Regions from separate parts of the Pseudonocardia sp. NPDC046786 genome, predicted to be linked through region 2. Evidence: riboswitches for the same ligand, from Rfam matches in the RefSeq annotation. Region 2 holds a riboswitch; each other region holds the start of a gene.

Region 1 (4,193 bases), on a different contig from region 2:
AGCGCGACCGCGGTGAGCAGCAGCGCCTGCAACGCCGCGCTCACCCCGGCCCCGATCAGCAGCACGGCGGCCGGTCCGACGGCCCCGCGCACCGCGAGCAGGGTGAGCAGCGCCCCGGTCGCGGCACCGGCGATCGCGGGCAGCAGCGGCGAGAACGGCATCGCGGCACCGGTCACGATCGTGATCGCCACCGCGGCCGCCGCGCCGGAGGAGACCCCGAGCAGCTCGGGGACGGCGAGCGGGTTGCGCAGCGCGTCCTGCAGCAGCATCCCCGCGGTCCCGAGCGCGATCCCGGCGAGCGCGCCCAGGACGAGCCGGGGCGCGCGCAGCTCGGTGACCACGACGTGCTCGATCCCGGAACCGGACCCGAGCACCGCCGGCAACTGCCACGGCGGCACCGACGGCGTGCCCAGGCACAGCGTGGCGACCACGAGCGCGGTCCCGGCGGCCACCAGGAGCGCGATCCTCACCTGCCCGGCACCACGGCCAGCGACTGCTCGACGATCGCGCCCAGGCTGCGGGTGCCGCGCCCGCTGCCCCACAGTCGCGGGTCCATCTCGTGCACCGCACCCTGCTGCACGGCCGGGACCTGCTGCCAGACCGGGTTGTCGGCGAGCTGGTCGGTCAGCGTGCGGTCCTCGGCGGAGAACAGCAGTGAGAAGGCCAGTACGACGTCGGGCTGCCCGGCCAGGATCTCCTCGACGTTGTAGGCCGACCCGGACTCGACGTCCGCGCTGCGCGGTGCGAACGGGTAGTCGTAGAGCTGGGCGAGCAGGTCGCCGTTGACCGATGCGGTGGTGTCGACGCCGATCGTGTCGGCGCTGCCGTACATCAGCACGACCGTCCGGTCGGCCTGCCCGGTCTCCCGGGTGGTGTCGACCGCGTCGGCGAGGATGCCGCGGAACCGCTCCTCGGCCGCCACCGCCTCCGCGGTCCGGCCGGTCAGCGCCCCGAGCGCCCGCAGGTAGCCGACCGAGTCCTGCCAGGTCGACGGCTCGACCGTCCACAGCGGCGCGAACTGCTCGATCGCGGAGCGCAGCGGATCGTGCACCCCGCCGAGCCCGATCACCAGGTCCGGATCCAGGGCGGCGATCGACTCGACGTCCTCGCTGCCGAAGCTGCCCGCGACGGTCGGAACCTGCGCGGCCGCCGCCTCGCCGAGCAGCACCGGGTTCGCGAGCAGCGCGGGCGTCGAGGTACCGGCCGGGGCGATGCCGAGCTCGACGAGCATGTCGTCGCACAGCCCGGTGATGCAGACGATCCGCTCCGGCGGGGTGGGCAGCGACAGCTCGGTGCCGTTCGGGTCGGTGACGGTGCCGGCGGGCTCCAGCGGTGCCGCGGCGCGCTCGATCCGCGGCGCGGGCCGCTCCCCGGCGGCCGGATCGGTACCCGGCCCGGCGGCTCCGCATCCGGCGAGCACCGCGAGCAGCGCGAGCGCCGGGACGAGCGGGAGGATCCGTCGAATTCTCATGTCAGAAACAGTAGTCATTTTCATCTAGCCCCCGAAAGGGGGACGATCATCACCGGTCCGAGTGGCCGGCACGAGCCTCTCGCGGCGACCCGCCGGGGCCGACCTGCACCGTTCACCGGCGGTGACGATTCGTCGCACACACCGACTCCTTGGGGTCTCGAACGGCGGCGGCCCCAAGATGTAGTGTCCGGTTCGCTGGTGGTTCACCGGCCCGCCTGGGCCGGTGAGACAACAGGGAACCCGGTGCGAATCCGGGACTGCCCCGCAGCGGTGAACGGGAACGACCGCCGTCAACGAGCACTGGGAGCGATCCCGGGAAGCGACGGCCAGTAGGAGCGTGCACGACGCCCGTGAGTCCGAAGACCTGCCACCGGTGCGCCCGCCGCCGGCGTGCGCAGCTCCGGGCCTCGCGGGAGGGCGCCAGGGTGCGGCGGTCCCGGACCGTCGTCGCCTCCTCGCGCGGGTCACGGACCGACGGCGACTCGCGAGGAGAGAGACCCGTGACCGCAAGCACCGCTCCCCCTGCATCCGCGCACGGCACAGCCCCGCCCGGCCTGCGGGTGATCCGGCGTGACGGCTCCGAGACCACGTTCGACGCCGGCAAGATCTCGGTGGCGATGACCAAGGCGTTCCTGGCCGTCGAGGGCGGGTCCGCGTCGGCGTCGTCACGGCTGCACCATCTCGTCGGCGAGCTGACCGATCAGGTCGTCGCGGCACTGGCCCGGCATCCCGTGCCCGGCGTGCACGTCGAACAGATCCAGGACCAGGTCGAGCTGGCCCTGATGCGCGGCGAGCACCACAAGGTCGCCCGCTCCTACGTGCTCTACCGTGAGCAGCACGCGCAGGCCCGGGACACCGGACCCGAGACCGCCACCACCGATCTGCCGACCGTGCACGTCACCCAGCCCGACGGCAGCCGGGTCCCGCTGGACCGCGACCGCGTCGAGACCGTGCTCGCCGAGGCGCTGGCCGGGATCGAGGACGTGAGCCGGGAGCCGGTGCTCGCCGAGCTGGACCGCACCGTCTACGACGGCATCACCGCCGACGAACTGGCCCAGGCGCTCGTCATGGCCGCCCGCACGCTGGTCGAGCGGGAGCCGGACTACTCGCTGGTGGCGTCCCGGCTGCTGCTCGACCGGCTGCGCGCCGAGGCCGTCTCGCACCTGTCCGGCACCCGGGAGACGCCCGACCAGGCCACGATGGCGCAGCGCTACGCCACGTACACCAAGGACTACCTGAGCCGCGCGATCGACATCGGGCTGGTCGATCCGGAGCTCGCCACGTTCGACCTGGACCGGGTCACCGCCGCGATCCGTCCCGAGCGGGACACCGAGATCGGCTTCCTCGGCCTGCAGACCCTCTACGACCGCTACTTCCTGCACGAGCGCGGCACCCGGTTCGAGCTGCCGCAGGCGTTCTTCCTGCGGGTCGCGATGGGCCTGGCGATCCGGGAGGTCGACCGCGAGGCGCGCGCGATCGAGTTCTACGAGCTGCTGTCCAGCTTCGACTTCATGGCGTCCACCCCGACGCTGTTCAACTCGGGCACCACCAGGGCGCAGCTGTCGTCGTGCTTCCTCACCACCGTCGACGACGACCTGGACTCGATCTTCGGCGGCTACCGGAACAACGCGCTGCTCGCGAAGTACTCCGGCGGCCTGGGCAACGACTGGACCCCGGTCCGCGGCCTCGGCGCGCACATCCGGGGCACCAACGGTGTCTCGCAGGGTGTCGTGCCGTTCCTCAAGATCGCCGGGGACACCGCCGTCGCGGTCAACCAGGGCGGCAAGCGCAAGGGCGCGGCGTGCGCCTACCTGGAGACCTGGCACGTCGACATCGAGGAGTTCCTCGACCTGCGCAAGAACACCGGCGACGACCGGCGCCGCACGCACGACATGAACACCGCGAACTGGGTGCCCGACGAGTTCCTGCGCCGGGTGCAGGCCGACGGTTCCTGGACGCTGTTCTCCCCGGACGAGGTCCCCGACCTGCACGATCTCTACGGCACCGCGTTCCCCCTGCGCTACCGCGAGTACGAGCAGGCCGCCGAGCGCGGCGAGATCCGGGTGCACCGCACGGTGCGCGCGGTCGACCTGTGGCGCCGGATGCTGACCATGCTGTTCGAGACCGGGCACCCGTGGATCACCTTCAAGGACCCGTGCAACCTGCGCAGCCCGCAGCAGCACGCCGGCGTGGTGCACTCGTCGAACCTGTGCACCGAGATCACCCTGAACACCCAGGCCGGAGCCGACGGCGAGGTCGCGGTCTGCAACCTCGGCTCGGTCAACCTGGCCGCGCACATCGGGCCCGACGGGCTCGACACGGACAAGCTGCAGCGCACGGTGACCACGGCGGTCCGCATGCTGGACAACGTCGTGGACATCAACTTCTACACGATCCCGGAGGCCCGCCGGTCCAACCTGCGGCACCGCCCGGTCGGCCTGGGGATGATGGGCTTCTCCGACGCGCTGTTCCTCCAGCGGATCGCGCCGGGCAGCGACGCCGCCGTCGAGTTCGCCGATCGCAGCGCCGAGGCGCTCAGCTTCCACGCGATCGCGGCGTCGTCGGATCTGGCCGCCGAGCGTGGCCGCTACGCCTCCTTCGACGGCTCGCTGTGGAGCCGGGGGATCCTGCCGATCGACTCGCTGGAGCTGCTCGCCGCCGCCCGCGAGGAGGGCGAGTTCGACGTCGACCGCTCCACCACCCTCGACTGGGACACGCTGCG
Region 2 (4,193 bases):
CGCGGAGCCCCCGCAGCCGGGTGTCGCGCTGGTCGGCGGCGGCCCCGGCGATCCGGAGCTGATCACCGTCCGCGGGCGGCGGCTGCTGTCCCGGGCCCAGGTCGTCGTCACCGACCGGCTCGGCCCGCGCGACCTGATGGACGAGTTCCCGCCGGACGTCGAGGTCATCGACGCCTCGAAGATTCCGTACGGCCGGGCGATGACCCAGGAGAAGATCAACGAGCTGCTGGTGGAGCATGCCAGGGCCGGGAAGTTCGTGGTGCGGCTCAAGGGCGGCGACCCGTTCGTCTACGGCCGCGGGTTCGAGGAGGTGCAGGCGTGCGCCGCTGCCGGGGTGCCGGTCACCGTCGTCCCGGGCATCACCAGCGCGTTCGCCGCGCCCGCCGTCGCCGGGACACCGGTGACGCACCGCGGGGTGGCGCACGAGATCGTCGTCGTCTCCGGGCACGTCGCGCCGGAGGACCCGCGCAGCCTCACCGACTGGACGGCGCTCGGCCGGATGACCGGCACCATCGTGCTGATGATGGCGGTGGAGCGGCTCGGCCGGTTCGCCGAGGTCCTCGTCGAGCACGGCCGCGACCCGGCGACCCCGGTGCTGATCGTGCAGGACGGCACCACCCGGATCCAGCGGACCGTGCGGGCGACCCTGGCGACGGCCGCCGAGGTCGCCGCCGCGGAGGAGGTCAGCCCGCCCGCGATCGTGGTGATCGGCCCGGTCGCCGGGCTGGAGGCCCCCGTCGGACCGTGACGCCGGTCCTCCACCCGCAGGCTCGCCGACGCCGCCGCGCTGCGGATGGGCCCCGACGTCGATCCGCAGCTCCCGGTGCTGATCGCCTCGATGGCGATGGCCGCCGTCCGCACCGGCATGGAGAACTGGGCGCGCTCGACCGACGCCGGCGACTCCCCGTTGCCCCACGTGGAGCGCGCGGTCGCGCTACTCCGGACGGTGTTCAGCTGAGCGGAGACCCCCACATGTCCCAGTCCACCCGCGCTGGCCGTGCTCGCCCTGATCGACACCGGGACCGGCTACTCCACCGGGCTGCTGCCCGCACTGATCGTGTCCGGCGTCGGCCAGGGCATGACCTCCAGCACCTCGATGAGCAGCGCCACCCGCGACCTGCCCGCCGACCAGGTCGGGGTCGCCCCGGCCACCACCAACGTCATGCAGCAGCTCGGCGGTTCGCTCGGCACGGCGGCGCTGTCCACCGTCGCCGCGACGGTCGCCGTCGCCGTCGCCGCCGGTGGCGGGGCGGAGGCCACCGTGCAGGGCTGCGCCGCGGCCTTCACGGTCGCGTCCGGGCTGTCCCTGGTGACCGCGCTGGCCTGCCTGTTGGTGATCCCTCCCGGGCGCAGGCCGGCGCCGGAGCCCCGGCCGTGACGACCGTGCCCGGCTCCTCCCGGGTGCTGTGCTTCGGCGACTCCAACACCTACGGGATCGTCCCGGGGAGCGGGCCAGGTACGCCGCCGGCGTGCGCTGGCCGGGGGTGCTGCAGCAGCTGCTCGGCGCCGGTCACGACGTCGTCGAGGAGGGGCTCCCCGGGCGCACCACCGATCTCCAGGACACGATCCTCGGCCGGCCCGGCCGCGCCGGGCTACTTCACCGCCTGCGTGGACAGCCACCTGCCGCTGGACGTGATCGTCCTGATGCTCGGCACGAACGACCTGCGGACCCGCTACGCCCGCACCCCGGACGACGTCGCCCGCGCGCTCGGCCGCTACCTGGACCATCCGGCCGGGTCCGCGGCGACGCTCGGGCTGCCGGCGCCGCGGTTCGTGGTCGTCGCGCCGCCGCCGATGGACGGGACCGCCGAGCGGTTCGTCGCGTCGATGCCCCCCGGGGGCTACGACGCGGCCTCGGCCGCCGCGTCACGACGGCTCGCCGGGCCGCTGCGCGCGCTGGCGGCCGCCGGTGGTCACGCGTTCCTCGATGCGGCCCCGATCACCCGGACCGGGATAGCCGGCTGCCATCTCGATGCGGACTCGCACCGGCGGTTGGCCGGTGCGCTGGTCCCGGTGGTGCGGGACCTCGCCGCCGGGCAGGCGTCACCGTCACTCGTTGTTGACCCCCCGACCGGCTCGTGATGGGCTGACCCGGACGACGGTGCAGGAAGCCGGTGCGAGTCCGGCGCGGTCCCGCCACTGTCACCGGGGAGCGCTCCCCACCCCGCAGGCCACTGCCCGGCGAGGGTGGGAAGGCGGGGGAGCGCGTCGATCCGGGAGCCAGGAGACTGGCCGTCGTCGCAGGAGTTCCCACTGTTGAGGGCGCGGACCCTCGAGGAGGACATTGCGATGAGCGTCGACCCGCTCCCCACCCTGGTCGTTCTCGGCACCGAGCCGGCCGGTGAGTCGGCCGGGCACGGGCTGGAGGGCCTGCTCGCGGACGCCGACACCGTCTTCACGTTCCCCCGCGGGCCGGAGTCGGTGGCCCTGTTCTACGCCGAGGCGTGGCGGGTCGAACGGATCTCCCCGCGCGACGCGGTCGGCCGGATCACCGCCTGGGCCGGCGACCACCCGGCCGGCAACGGGGTGCTGCTGGTGGCGGGCGAGCCCGCCGCTGACGTCGCGCTGGGCGCGGTGCTCGACGGCCTCGCCCGCACCGCACCCGGACTCGGGATCCGGGTCGCCGCGGGCACCCGGGTCGCCCCGCCGCACCGGAGCCCGCTGATCGGCTGAGCGCCGGTCGGCCGAGCCTGGTCAGCAGAGCGCCGGTCGGCCGAGCCCGCTGGTCGGCTGAGCGTTGATCGGCCGGGTCCGCTGATCGGCCGGGCCCGGTCCGGCCGGTTCACCCGGCCGGCCGCCAGCTCAGGAGCGGATCGGCGCGGGTCAGCTGCGGATCGGCGGCGTCCAGCGTGCGGGTGCGGCCCGGCCCGGTCAGCGCGGTCTCGAACCGGACGGTGACCCGGCCGTGCCCGGCGCCCTGTACCCAGCCGTGGCCGTGTTCGGGATGGCCGACGTCGTCGCCGGCCCGCCACGGCCGGTCGTCGCCGGGCGGCTCCCCGGGAGCCGCCCGGCCGGCCGGCTCCTCCCCGGGCACCGCCGGGTGCCCCGCCGGCTCCTCGACCGCCACCGGCGTGCTCATCCGCCCGGCCGCAGCGCCGCTCGGGGCCGCTGTGCCGGGGGCCTCGCCTCCCGGGGCCGCCCTGCCCGGTCCCGTGCCGTCCGGGTCCACCGGGGCCGCGCGCCACCCCTGTGCCGAGGGCACCGCGTCGAACAGGGCCAGCGGCGGCTCCTCGCCGAAGCCCGACACCGACACCCCGAGCAGCCGCACCCCGCCCTCGCCGACCGCGGTGTCGGCGAGCCGGCGGGCCACCGCGACCAGCGTGGCGAGGTCCCGGCTGGGGAACGGTGTCGTCTCCGACCGGGTGTGGGTGACGAAGTCGCCGGTGCGCGCCTTGACGGTGACGGTGCGCGCGGCCCGGCCGTCGGCGACCAGCCTGCGGTGCACCGCCACGCAGATCGACTCGACGGCGGCGTGCACCGCGGACATCGCGGTCAGGTCGGTGTCGAAGGTGGTCTCGGCGCTGATCTGCTTGGCCGCGCCGCGCGGGGCGACCGGCCGGTCGTCGATCCCGCGGGCCAGGCGGTGCAGCTCGGTGCCCATCGCCGTGCCCAGCACCCCGGTGACCTCCCGGCCGTCCATCGCGGCGAGCTGGCCGATCGTCTCGATCCCGATCCGGCGCAGCGCCTCGCCGGACACCGGCCCGATGCCCCACAGCGAGCGCACCGGCAGCGGATCGAGCACGGCGCCCTGCTCGGCGTGCGCGACGACCCGCAGCCCGTCCGGCTTCGCCAGCTCGGAGGCGATCTTGGCGATCTGCTTGCCGGAGCCCGCGCCGACCGAGGCGGGCAGCCCGGTCCGCTCCCGGACCGCCGCGCGCAGCCGGGTGCCGAAGTCCCGCACGGTGTCCGGCGAGGCGCCGGCCAGCGCCGGGGGCTCGATGAACGCCTCGTCCACCGAGACCGGTTCGAGGACCGGCGAGAACTCGGCGAGCACCGCCATCACCTCGTCCGAGACCGCTTTGTACAGCGGGAACCGGGGCGGCAGCACGGTGGCGTGCGGGCAGCGCCGCCGGGCCTGCCCCATCGGCATCGCCGAGCGCGCCCCGAACACCCGCGCCTGGTAGCTGGCGCCCGCGACGACGCCGCGCGGCCCCGCCCCGCCGACCAGCACCGGACGGTCGGCGAGGGTGGGC
Region 3 (4,193 bases), on a different contig from region 2:
TTCAGCGCGGCCGCGAGGTCCCGGGTGTTGTTCGAGGTCAGCAGCACGTAGGGGCGGTGCTTCGCGAGGAACGTCCCGACCTCGGGCACCGAGATCTGGTACTCGCCCAGGGTCTCCAGCAGCACCGCCTCGAGCGCCTCGTCGGCCCGGTCGACCTCGTCGATCAGCAGCACGCACGGCTGCTCGGACCGGATGGCCTCGAGCAGCGGGCGCGGCGCCAGGAACCGCTCGGAGAAGAAGACGCTCTCCTGCGAACCGATCCGGTCGACGGCCGACGCCAGGTCCGGCGCGTCCTCGACGACCTGCCCGATCTTCTCGCGCAGGATCTGGGTGTACATGAGCTGCTTGCCGTAGTCCCACTCGTAGAGGGCCTTGGTCTCGTCCTGGCCCTCGTAGCACTGCAGCCGCAGCAGCCGGCGCCCGGTGGCCAGCGCGAGCATCTTCGCCAGCTCGGTCTTGCCGACGCCGGCGGGCCCCTCCAGCAGCAGCGGCTTGTCCAGCCGGGTGAGCAGGAAGACCGTGGTCGCGAGCCGGGTGTCGGCGATGTAGCCCTGCTCGCGCAGGGTCTCCACGACCTCGTCGACGGACTCGAACGGCGCCGTGTTCGGGACGGGGCTCTCAGCGCTCGTGGAGCCGGGAACGGGAGTCACGCTGGGAATCTCCTTCACAGGCCGCACCGGAGGTGGGTGCGGCGGGCCGCGCAGCCGACGGGCCCACCCGTGGCGAGTATGACCTCGCACGGAGTGGGCCCGCAGGCGCGAACGGGTCGGGCTGATCGGACGATCAGGTGAGCAGGTCGTCCAGGTCGCCGTTGATGGAGTGCTCGACGACCGGGCGGACGGTCTCGAAGGTGCACTCCTTCGGGTTGCCCGGGGTGCAGGCGTCACCCAGGACGTGGTTGGTGATCCGGTCGACGTCCGCCGCGTCGCCGATGATGGTCGGCGCGTTCTCGTAGAACTTGGTCGGGCCGACCCCGAGCCGGTTCTTCGAGTAGGTGTCCTGCTTGACATCGGCGAACTTCTCCGGGATGCCCACGTCGCGCAGCAGCCGGATGGACGCGGCGAGCGCGGCGTCGGCGGCCTGCGGCTTGGTCATGCCGCTGGTGTCGATGCCCATCGCCTCGGCGATGTCGGCGAACCGCTCGTAGGCGACCGGCATGTTGAACGCCCACACCCGCGGCAGCGCGATGGCGTTGTTCAGGCCGTGGTGGGTGTCGTAGAAGGCCGACACCGCGTGCGAGATCGAGTGGATGATCCCCAGGCCACCGGAGTTGAACGCCTGCGCGGCGATGTACTGCGCGTACATCATGCCCTCGCGGCCGGCCAGGTCCTGGCCGTTCCACACGGCCTGGCGCAGGCTCTGCGAGGTCAGCTTGATGGCGTGCAGCGCGTTGCCCAGCGACGGCTGGAAGTTCAGCCGGGACACGTAGGGCTCGGAGGCGTGCGCGAGCACGTCGAAGCCGCACTGCGCGGTGTAGTCGATCGGGCAGTCGTAATAGAGCACCGGGTCGTCGATCGCCAGGGTGGTGACCGAGGCGTCGTCGAACGCGACGTACTTGTGCGGGTTGTCCGGGTCCGTCGTGGTGTCGGTGATCACGTACGCCCAGGAGGTCTCGGAGCCGGTGCCGGCCGTCGTCGAGACCGCGATGTGCGGCGGGTTCGCCGGGTTCTCGGACTTGTTGAAGCCCTCGAACTCGTTGACGTTGCGGCCGTCGTGGGCGACCGAGACGCGCGCGCCCTTGCAGGCGTCGTGCGAGGAGCCGCCGCCGATGGAGACGAACGAGTCGCACTTGTTCTGCTGGTAGAGGCCCACAGCGTCCATGACGTTGTAGTCCTTGGGGTTCGACTCGACCTGGTCGTACACGACGACCTCGAGGCCGTGGTACTTCATCGACTCGACGATCTTGTGGACGATGTCGGTGCCGCGCAGGCCGGACGTCATGACCAGGGTCTTCTTGAAGCCCAGCTTGAGGGCCTCCGGGCCGATGAGCTCGTGCGAGCCGGGACCCAGCAGCGCCCTGGGGAACGGGTGGAACTCCTTGATGGGGAACGGCTTGAGCAGCTCGTCTACCTGCATGTCAGCCCTTTCTGCGGCAGGCGGATGGGTCGAGCCGCACGCTAGGACCGGTTGTGGCCCCGGGCACAGAGGTGATCGCGATTACTCCTCGGCAGACCAGGCAGGAAACCCGTCTGAACGGAGGGGTGCAGGGATAGGTCGCCCTCGACCCCGAGCGGGGAGGGCGAACGTGTTGCCAGAGTATGGCAACAGTGAGGAGAAGGCAACAGTCCGCCGATCGCGTCCGGTGGGTTATGGTCGGTCCGCCGACGGTTCGTGCCGGTCCCCGCGGGGGCCGGCACGGGACAACAGGGAACCCGGTGTGAATCCGGGACTGCCCCGCAGCGGTGAGTGGGAACGACAGTCGTCATCAGCACTGGGAACCGACCCGGGAAGCGACGGCCGGTAGGCACGAGCACGGCGCCCACGAGTCCGAATACCTGCCGCCGGTGCGCGCGCCGACCGGCGTGCGCGGATCCGTGGCCTCGAGGGAGGGCCCAGCGGACGACCGGGTGACCACCGTGCCCGCCGGCGCCATCGCGCGTCCGGTGCGGGCCCGCCCGGACCGTGCCGTCGTGCCCCTCTCCGGCGGTGACGGGTCCTCCACCGCGCTCGCGAGGAGAGAGGGCTGTGACCATGGCGAAACCTGTGTCATCCGTGTCCACCACCGGCAGCACCGTGCTGGGGTACCCCAGGATCGGGCCGCACCGGGAGCTGAAGCGCGCGACCGAGGCGTTCTGGGCCGGCCGGTCCGACGTCTCCGCGCTGCACGAGGTGGCGGCCGGTCTGCGCCGCGACACCTGGACCACGCTGCGGGACGCGGGACTGGACCAGGTCCCCGGCAACACGTTCTCGTTCTACGACCACGTCCTGGACACCGCGCTCGCCGTCGGCGCCGTCCCGGAGCGCTTCGCCGGCATCACCGACCCGCTGCAGCGGATGTTCGCGATGGCCCGCGGCCGCACCGGCGCGCCGGCCTGCGAGATGACCAAGTGGTTCGACACGAACTACCACTACCTGGTGCCCGAGATCGGCCCGGAGACCCGGCTCGCGCCCGGCTCGCGCACGGCGCTCGAGGAGTTCCGGGAGGCGCTGCGCTCCGGCGTCGTGACCCGCCCGGTGCTGGTCGGCCCGGTGACCCTGCTGCTGCTCTCGAAGCCCGCCGAGGGTGCGCCCGAGGGGTTCCGGCCGCTGGACCTGCTCGGCCCGCTGGTCGAGGTCTACCGGGACCTGCTCGCCGAGCTGGCCGACGCCGGTGCCGAGTGGGTGCAGCTGGACGAGCCGGCGTTCGCCGCGGACCGCTCCGAGGACGAGATCGCCGCGCTGCGCCGGGCCTACGACCGGCTCGCGGCCGCGCCGCGCCGGCCGAAGATCCTGGTCGCGTCCTACTTCGGCGAGCTCGGCCCGGCGCTGCCGGTGCTCGCCTCGACCGCGGTCGAGGGGCTGGCGCTGGACCTGGTCGCCGGCGCGTCCGACCTGGACGGGATCGACGGCGTCGAGGGGATCGGCGGCAAGCTGGTGCTGGCCGGTGTCGTCGACGGCCGGAACGTGTGGCGGACCGACCTGGACGCCGCGCTGGTCACGGCCTCGCGGCTGGTCGGCGTCGCGGGCCGGGTGGAGATCTCGACGTCGTGCTCGCTGCTGCACGTCCCCTACGACCTGTCGGTGGAGACGTCGCTGCCCGCCGACGTCGTCGACATGCTCGCCTTCGCCCGGCAGAAGGTCGACGAGGTGGTGCTGCTCGGCCGGGCGCTGCACGGGGGCCGGGCCGCGGTCGCGGCCGAGTTCGACGCCGCACGGGAGACCCGGGAGCGGGTCGCGGCGGCCGCTCGGCGGGACGCGACGGTCCGGTCCCGGCTGGCCGAGCTGGGTGCCGACCACTACCGGCGCGGCGCGGCCGACGTGCGGGCGAAGGTGCAGCGCGAGGCGCTGGGCCTGCCCGACGTCCCGACCACCACGATCGGCTCGTTCCCGCAGACCACCGAGATCCGCAAGGACCGGGCGGCCCACCGGGCCGGCCGGATCGACGATGCCGAGTACACCGGGCGGATGCGCGGGGAGATCGCCCGCGTGGTGGCGCTGCAGGAGCAGATCGGGCTGGACGTGCTGGTGCACGGCGAGCCCGAGCGCAACGACAT

The links. A riboswitch is a leader RNA that binds a small molecule or an ion and turns the genes downstream of it on or off. The one in region 2 is predicted to bind cobalamin.
Region 1: it holds a riboswitch for cobalamin, as region 2 does, so the genes downstream of both, ABZ881_RS15870 (ribonucleoside-diphosphate reductase subunit alpha) here and ABZ881_RS05240 (hypothetical protein) in region 2, are expected to answer to the same signal.
Region 3: it holds a riboswitch for cobalamin, as region 2 does, so the genes downstream of both, metE (5-methyltetrahydropteroyltriglutamate--homocysteine S-methyltransferase) here and ABZ881_RS05240 (hypothetical protein) in region 2, are expected to answer to the same signal.

Annotation. Positions count from the first base shown of each region.
Region 1 is NZ_JBEYYF010000011.1:93,074-97,266, forward strand. It holds gene ABZ881_RS15860 (iron ABC transporter permease) at 1-470, opposite strand, end outside; gene ABZ881_RS15865 (ABC transporter substrate-binding protein) at 467-1,471, opposite strand; cobalamin riboswitch at 1,654-1,858, shown strand; gene ABZ881_RS15870 (ribonucleoside-diphosphate reductase subunit alpha) at 1,972-4,193, shown strand, end outside.
Region 2 is NZ_JBEYYF010000003.1:291,644-295,836, reverse strand. It holds gene cobA (uroporphyrinogen-III C-methyltransferase) at 1-748, shown strand, start outside; partial or broken gene ABZ881_RS05255 (TetR family transcriptional regulator) at 776-958, shown strand; gene ABZ881_RS05250 (hypothetical protein) at 998-1,378, shown strand; gene ABZ881_RS05245 (hypothetical protein) at 1,609-2,082, shown strand; cobalamin riboswitch at 2,056-2,252, shown strand; gene ABZ881_RS05240 (hypothetical protein) at 2,290-2,673, shown strand; gene ABZ881_RS05235 (DNA polymerase IV) at 2,783-4,193, opposite strand, start outside.
Region 3 is NZ_JBEYYF010000011.1:142,104-146,296, reverse strand. It holds gene ABZ881_RS16085 (MoxR family ATPase) at 1-650, opposite strand, end outside; gene mdo (NDMA-dependent methanol dehydrogenase) at 784-2,076, opposite strand; cobalamin riboswitch at 2,336-2,501, shown strand; gene metE (5-methyltetrahydropteroyltriglutamate--homocysteine S-methyltransferase) at 2,692-4,193, shown strand, end outside.